Linked DNA regions of Alloalcanivorax dieselolei B5. The main gene of each other region encodes a partner of the protein of the gene in region 2 in a complex. Links are inferred from orthologs where the notes say so. Each region holds a gene or a part of one and is shown on either strand. Other genes may lie near its edges.

Evidence for each region.
Region 1: the proteins of rne (region 2) and pnp are in contact, whole or in part, in a cryo-EM structure (PDB 9QH0), measured with the Escherichia coli proteins. The link is inferred for Alloalcanivorax dieselolei B5 from one-to-one orthologs.

Annotation. Positions count from the first base shown.
Region 1 is NC_018691.1:4,273,549-4,276,757, reverse strand. Bases 55-2,991 are described here. They hold pnp (polyribonucleotide nucleotidyltransferase), read left to right. Parts: upstream 55-444; coding sequence 445-2,538; downstream 2,539-2,991. Other genes in these bases: B5T_RS19115 (Na+/H+ antiporter family protein), read right to left, coding at 2,846-2,991; rpsO (30S ribosomal protein S15), read left to right, coding at 55-256. Also shown: more of rpsO, read left to right, coding at 1-54; more of B5T_RS19115, read right to left, coding at 2,992-3,209. UniProt on the Escherichia coli protein: Involved in mRNA degradation. Catalyzes the phosphorolysis of single-stranded polyribonucleotides processively in the 3'- to 5'-direction. Also involved, along with RNase II, in tRNA processing.
Region 2 is NC_018691.1:3,043,757-3,048,018, reverse strand. The notes cover bases 1-3,990. They hold rne (ribonuclease E), read right to left. Parts: upstream 3,591-3,990; coding sequence 201-3,590; downstream 1-200. UniProt on the Escherichia coli protein: Endoribonuclease that plays a central role in RNA processing and decay. Required for the maturation of 5S and 16S rRNAs and the majority of tRNAs. Also involved in the degradation of most mRNAs.

The DNA.
Region 1 (3,209 bases), 1.2 Mb from region 2 along the record:
CGAAAAGAAAGCGGAAATCCTGAAGGAATTCGGTCGTAAGGAAGGGGACTCTGGTTCCCCGGAAGTGCAGGTTGCCCTGCTGACCGAGAACATCAACCAGCTGCAGGGTCACTTCAAGGCCCACAACAAGGACCACCACAGCCGTCGTGGTCTGATCCGCATGGTTAACCAGCGCCGTAAGCTGCTGGATTACCTGGCTGGCAAGGATCGTAGCCGCTACCTGCAGTTGATCGAGCGTCTGGGGCTGCGTCGCTAAGCCCTGGTCATGTTCGATTCACGACGGAAGCTCGGCCATGCCGGGCTTCTGTTGTTTTTGGCGTACCGAAAAAGCAGTGATGAATGCCGGGACGATCCATGGTGAATGAAGGCTATGGCGCCCACGGAGCCAGGGTTATGATGCCCTGGCAAAGACTGATGGAAGAGTGAAGAGAAGAGACGAGAGATATGTTCAATATAGTGCGCAAAGAGATTCAATACGGCGCGGATACCGTGGTGCTGGAAACCGGGCAAATCGCCCGTCAGGCCACCGCCGCCGTTATGGTCACCATCGGTGACACCCAGGTCCTGGTGACCGTGGTAGGCAAGAAAGAAGCGGATCCCGGTAAGGGCTTTTTCCCGTTGACCGTGAACTACCAGGAAAAAACCTATTCCACCGGCCGTATTCCCGGTGGATTTCTCAAGCGTGAAGGTCGTCCCAGCGAGAAGGAGACCCTCACCTGCCGCCTGATCGATCGCCCGATCCGGCCGCTGTTCCCCAACGGTTTCATGAACGAAGTGCAGATCGTTGCCACCGTCATGTCCTCCAACAAGAACCAGGATCCGGACATCGCCGCCATGATCGGCACTTCCGCCGCTCTGGCCATTTCCGGTATTCCGTTCAACGGCCCGATCGGCGCCGCCCGGGTGGGCTTCAAGGACGGTATGTACCTGCTCAACCCCAGCTACTCCGAGCTGGAAGATTCCCTGCTCAACTTGGTGGTGGCGGGTACCGAGCCGGCCGTGCTGATGGTGGAGTCCGAAGCCCAGGAGCTGAGCGAGGACCAGATGCTGGGCGCCGTGCTTTACGGCCACCAGGAAATGCAAACCGTTATCCAGGGCATCAAGGCATTTGCCCAGGAAGTGGGCGCCCCGGCTTGGGAGTGGCAGGCGCCGGCGGAAAACGCCGAGCTGAAAGCCGCGATCAAAGCCAAGTACGAAGGCGCCCTGGCCGAGGCGTACACCATCACCGAAAAGCAGGCGCGCTACACCAAGGTGGGTGAGCTGCGTGACGCTTGCGTGGCCGAGTTCGTCACTGACGACGAGAACAGCCCGGAAGCCGGCGAAGTGAAAAGCCTGTTCGGCAAGATCGAGAAGAACGTGGTGCGTGAAGGGGTATTGTCCGGTAAATCACGTATCGACGGTCGCGCCCTGGATCAGGTTCGCGCGATTGACTGTAAAGTCGGTTTTCTCAACAAAACCCATGGTTCCGCCCTGTTTACCCGTGGTGAGACCCAGGCCATCGTTACCGCCACCCTGGGTGGTATGCGTGATGCCCAGTTCATCGACGCTCTGGAAGGTTCCCGTCAGGACCACTTCATGCTGCAGTACAACTTCCCCCCGTACTGCGTGGGCGAAACCGGCATGATCGGCTCTCCCAAGCGCCGTGAGATCGGTCACGGCCGTCTCGCCCGTCGCGGTGTGGAAGCGGTGGTGCCGAACGAGAAGGATTTCCCTTACACCATCCGGGTGGTCTCCGAGATCACCGAGTCCAACGGCTCCTCCTCCATGGCCAGTGTGTGTGGCACCTCCATGGCGCTGATGGACGCTGGTGTGCCTCTGAGCGCCCCGGTGGCCGGTATCGCCATGGGCCTGGTGAAGGAAGAGGACGGCCGTTTCGCGGTGTTGTCCGACATCCTCGGTGACGAGGACCACCTGGGTGACATGGACTTCAAAGTGGCCGGGACCGAGCGCGGCGTGACCGCGCTGCAGATGGATATCAAGATCGAGGGCATCACCGAAGAGATCATGGAGAAAGCGCTGGAGCAAGCTCAGCGCGGCCGACTGCATATCCTCGGCGAAATGGCCAAGGCGATCTCCGTGTCCCGTGACGAGGTTTCCGACAATGCGCCGACCCTGCTCACCATGAAGATCAATTCGGAGAAAATCCGCGATGTGATCGGTAAAGGTGGCGCGGTGATCCGGGCTCTGACCGAGGAAACCAGCTGTACCATCGACATCGAGGACGACGGCAGCATCAAGATCTACGGCGAGACCCGCGAAGCGGCCCTGGAAGCGCAGCGCCGCATCGAGGAAATCACCGCCGAGGCCGAAGTGGACAAAATCTACGAAGGCGAAGTGACCCGTGTGGTGGATTTCGGTGCTTTCGTGCGCATCATGCCCGGTACCGAAGGGCTTCTGCACATTTCCCAGATCGCCGAAGAACGTGTGGAGAAGGTCTCCGATTACGTGAAGGAAGGGGATGTGATCCGGGTGAAAGTGCTGGATGTGGACCAGCGTGGCCGCATCAAGCTGTCCATGAAGGAAGCGAAAGAAGGCTGATTGCGCTTAATCGCACTCTTTCGGGAGTTCAGTCGAAATTAAAAAGGCCCGCGGATGCGGGCCTTTTTAATGGTTCATCGCGGAATGACGGGAATGAGAGTCTCCATCGGGGCCCGGAAGGCCTCCGTGCAGACCCGCTTCGAGTGAACCGCCGCGTTCCGGACTCCAACGACGACGGACCTTTCCGGAGAGGGGAGAGGATGCCCTCTCCATCCCGCTGTCCCTGATGGAGGGCAATGCCAAATCCCGTCAAACCGCGATGAACTTTTTTAATGCCTGACCAAATGGTGCAGGGCTGATCCGCCGGCTACAACACCATGGCGGCGGTCCAGCCCGCCACCAGTAATGGCAGGTTATAGAACACAAAGGTTGGCATCACGGTGTCCCGGATATGGTCATGCTGGCCGTCGGCGTTGAGCCCCGCTGTGGGGCCCAGCGTTGAATCCGAGGCCGGTGAGCCGGCGTCTCCGAGTGCCGCCGCGCTGCCTACCAGGGCCGCGGTGGCCAGAGGGGAAAATCCCAGCGCCAGACACAGTGGCACATACAAGGTGGCGATAATCGGGATGGTGGAGAACGAGGAGCCGATGCCGAGGGTGATGAATAACCCCAGCAGCAACAGGCCCGCCGCCGCCACGCCGGGACTGTTCAATTGGCCGGTGACGGCCTCCACC
Region 2 (4,262 bases):
GTTGGGAGCCAAGCGGGTGGAAGCCGGGTCAAGTTTCAGAAAGCACCGGCATATGATGAATCCGCCTAAGTTATTGATAAACCTGCTGTATCGGGCTGCGGCGTAGTCCAGCGAAGTTCGGTGCTGGAGTCATGGTGAAATAAAAAAAGCCCTCGCCGGTAACCCGGCGAGGGCTTTTTCATGCCTGAAGGATCAGGACATCAGGCGCCGGTGTCGGCGTCCTTGGTGCTGTCCGCCGCGGCGGCCGCCTGCTGCTGTTGCTGACGACGGCGCAGGCGCGGGTCATTGCTGGCCCGGCCCTGCGGAGCGGCGGCCGGCGCTTGAGGCGCGGCTTCGGAGCCGGTGCCTTGGGCGTCGCTCGCCGGTGCCGGCTGTTCCGCGCTGACCGACGGCTTTGCCGCTTCCGCCGGTTTGCTGTCAACTTCCGGCTTGGCGTCGTCCGTGGGGGACGTTGCGGCCGTCGGTTCCGCTTTCGGCTCGGCTTTCTGTTCCGTTTCCGGTTCAACCGTCGGCGCTGCCGGTTTCGGCGGCTCGGCCGGGACCGGCTTGCTGTCCTCGGCTTTTTCCGGCGCTTTCTCCGCGGCCTTGACTGGAGCAGGGGCTGGCTCAACCGCCGGTTGCGGTTCTTCCGCCGCCGGCGCCGCCGGTTTTTCCACTACCGGTTTGGTAACGGGTTCCGGTTGCGTGGCCGGGCCGTCGTTGGTGTGTTCCGGCTCGGACGCTTGCGGCTTGGTCTCGGCCTGGGCCTGGGCCGCGGCCTGGCGGTTACGCTGGCGCGGATCGTTGCCGGCACGCGGTACTGACTGCTCTTCCGCTTCGGCTGCGGCCGCCGGGTTCTCGTCCCGGGCCGGCGCTTCGGCGGCGGGCTTCGGCGCTTCCTGCTTGGTTTCCTGTTCCGGCTGTTGCGGCTTGCTTACCGGCTTGTCGTGTTGCTGCCGGGAGCTGTCCTTTTGTTGCTCCGCCGGAGCGTCTTTGCTGGCATCGCCATCCTGGACAGGTTTGGCCTGAGCCGGATTGGCCTGGGCCGGTGCCTGCTCGGCTTGCGCATTGCCTTCGCCGCCTTCGTGGGCCCCTTCCTGGGCTGGCACCAGCTTGGCCTTGGGCGGACGGCTGTCGCCGCGTTCCTGATCGCGTCCCGGCGTATTGTCCTCACTGGTCATCAACGGTGGTTGAACCGGAGCGCCGCCGTTACCGGCATCCTGCTTGTCGTCCGCTTGGGACTCGCCACGGCCGGCGTTTTGCTGGCGCTGATCATTGCGGCGCTGGCCGTTGTCCCGTTGCGCGGCGGCCTTGTTGCCGTCGTTGCGAGGCTCTTCCTTGCGCTGCTGCTGAGCGTCCTGCTGCGGGGCCTTGCGGTCGTCCTGGCTCTTGCGCGGTCGTTCGCGTTCGCGCAGCGGACGATCATCCTTGGCTTCCTGGCGGCGGTTGGCTTTGGGGCCTTCGCCACGGCGTTCCTGACGGCCCTGGCTTTCATTCGCCTTGGCATCAGTGGCCTTGGTATCGCTGGACTTGGCGTCGCTGGACTTGTTGTCCGTGCTTTTGTTGTCCGAGGAGCGGTCGCCGCCACGGTTGCGACCGCGGCGGTTATTGCCGCCGCCGGCGTTGTCACCGTCGCGACCCTCCGCCTTGTTGCGGTTGCGATTCTGGTTGCCACGGTTACCACGACGGTTATCGTCCTGCTGCTCCGAGTCATCCCGCCGGTTGCGATTATTGCGGTTGTTGCCCCGCTCCGGCTGACGGCGGCCGCGCTCTTTGTCGCGGTTGTCGCGCTGGTCACGGTTTTGCGGAGCGCGCTCCTGCTGGCGGCGTCCGTCTTTCTGGCCGCCCTTGGATTGCTGTTTCTGTTCCTGCCCGGCACCGCCACCGAACACGGCAGCGAACCAGCCCAGCAGTCGGGCGAACAGGCCGGGAGCGCTTTCGGCCGCCGCCGGTGCGGCCGCGGGTGCAGGGGCCGCGGCGGCCGGCTGCGCCTTGGGCGTTGGCGGAGCGGTGTCCGGAGTGATCAGCTTGACCGCCGGCTCCTGGGGTTTCGCCGGGGCTTCCTGGGTATTGGTGACGGGCTCCTCGGCGCTGTTGTCCACCAGTTCCAGCTCGTGGCTGGTCTGCGATTTGACTTGATCGTCGCGGATCCGTTCGACCAGGAAGTGGGGCGTTTCCAGGTTCGGGTTGGGGATCACCACCACCCGGGCGTTGTGCGCGGTTTCGATATCGCGCAGCACGGGGCGTTTTTCGTTGAGCAGGAAGGTGCCCACGGCCACCGGTACCTGGGCCTGGATTTCGCCGGTGCGCTCCTTCATCACCTCTTCTTCGATCAGGCGCAGGATGCTCAGCGCCAGGGACTTCACGTCACGGATATGGCCCTGGCCATTACAGCGCGGGCAAACGATGCTGGAGGTCTCGCCGAGGCTGGGGCGCAGCCGCTGACGGGACAGTTCCAGCAGACCGAAGCGTGAAATACGGCCCAGCTGGATGCGGGCACGGTCCGCTTCCAGGGCGTCGCGCATGCGGTTTTCCACTTCGCGCTGGTTGCGGGCTGGCCCCATATCGATGAAGTCCACCACGATCAGGCCGCCGATATCCCGCAACCGCAGTTGCCGGGCGATCTCGTCGGCGGCTTCCAGGTTGGTTTGCAGGGCGGTTTCCTCGATGTCCGCGCCCTTGGTGGCACGGGAGGAGTTGATGTCGATGGACACCAGCGCTTCGGTGGGATCGATAACGATGGAGCCGCCGGAAGGCAGTTTCACTTCCCGTTCGAACGCGGTCTCGATCTGGGATTCGATCTGGAAACGGGAGAACAGCGGGATCTCCTCGTTATACAGCTTGATCTTGTGCTTGTAGTCGGCCATCACCTGCTGGACGAAGGCCTGGGCTTCCTCGAACACCTTCTCGGAGTCGATTAGCACCTCGCCGATGTCCTTGCGCAGGTAGTCGCGGATGGCGCGGATGATGACATTGGATTCCTGATAGATCAGGAACGGGGCCTTGCGGGACTGCGATGCTTCGGAAATGGAGTCCCACAATTTGAGCAGGTAATCCAGGTCCCACTGCAGTTCCTCGGCGCCACGGCCGAGACCGGCGGTACGCACGATCACGCCCATTTCATCGGGCAGCTTGAGGCTGGCCAGGGCTTCCTTGAGCTGCTGGCGTTCCTCGCCCTCGATACGGCGGGAAATGCCGCCGGCGCGCGGATTGTTGGGCATCAGCACCAGGTAACGGCCGGCCAGGCTGATGAAGGTGGTCAGGGCGGCGCCTTTGTTGCCGCGCTCTTCCTTGTCCACCTGGATGATCACTTCCTGACCTTCCTTGATCACATCCTTTATATTGATGCGACCCTGGATGTCCTTGGGATCCTTGGTGAAGTACTGACGGGAAATTTCCTTCAGCGGCAGAAAACCATGGCGTTCGGCGCCGAAGTCCACGAAAGCGGCTTCAAGAGAGGGTTCAATGCGAGTGATCTTGCCTTTGTAGATATTGGCTTTTTTCTGCTCGCGGGAGCGGTGCTCGATATCCAGGTCATAAAGACGCTGGCCGTCCACCAGGGCCACCCGAACCTCTTCGGGATGGGCGGCGTTGATCAACATACGTTTCATTATGCTACCACGTTGTTTCGTGGCGGCATGCAGCGGGCCGGCTTGGTGCCGGTATCAGACCCTGACCCTGAACGAGGAAAAGCCGCAAAGGCATTAACGTCACGTGTTTACGGCGCTTTGAGGCGCGGAGACGACGATGATGATTCTGCCTGTTCGCTACTCTTTCTCCTCCGGATTTAGGAAGTCGTTCCGTTGGTGTTGCGTCGGGGATGTCATGCCCCGTGGTTGTGCTTCACGCTGTGCCCGGCGCTCGGATTTGCTTGGCGCCGGACCGGGTAAACTTTGGTTTGTCTGTATACCGGTTCTCTGTCTTCAGCCTGGCTGCAGTCCGCCTGTTTAGGTTGTCGGCAACCTGCCGGGCATTGACGCGGCCCGGGAGGTCATGCTGCAGCGTCGCGCTCCGGTGGGAGTTCTCGCGACGTCATCATGGTCGGGCGGGGCGGGCGGTCTTATCTTGACGGCGAATGGTCGCTGCGCGTCGCCGTTGGCCTGCCGCGGCCGACATGAGTCTGTCATCAGCGTTCCGATCGCGCATCGGAGGCCATTTTTTCACGGTAACCGGGCGCAACGAGCGTTTCTGATTGGGTGGGCGGGCACGGGAAGCGGCAAGGATATATGTTTCCGGGGGCGTCCTGACTTGACCCGATAGGGGAGCAGGGCGCCGGCCCGGGC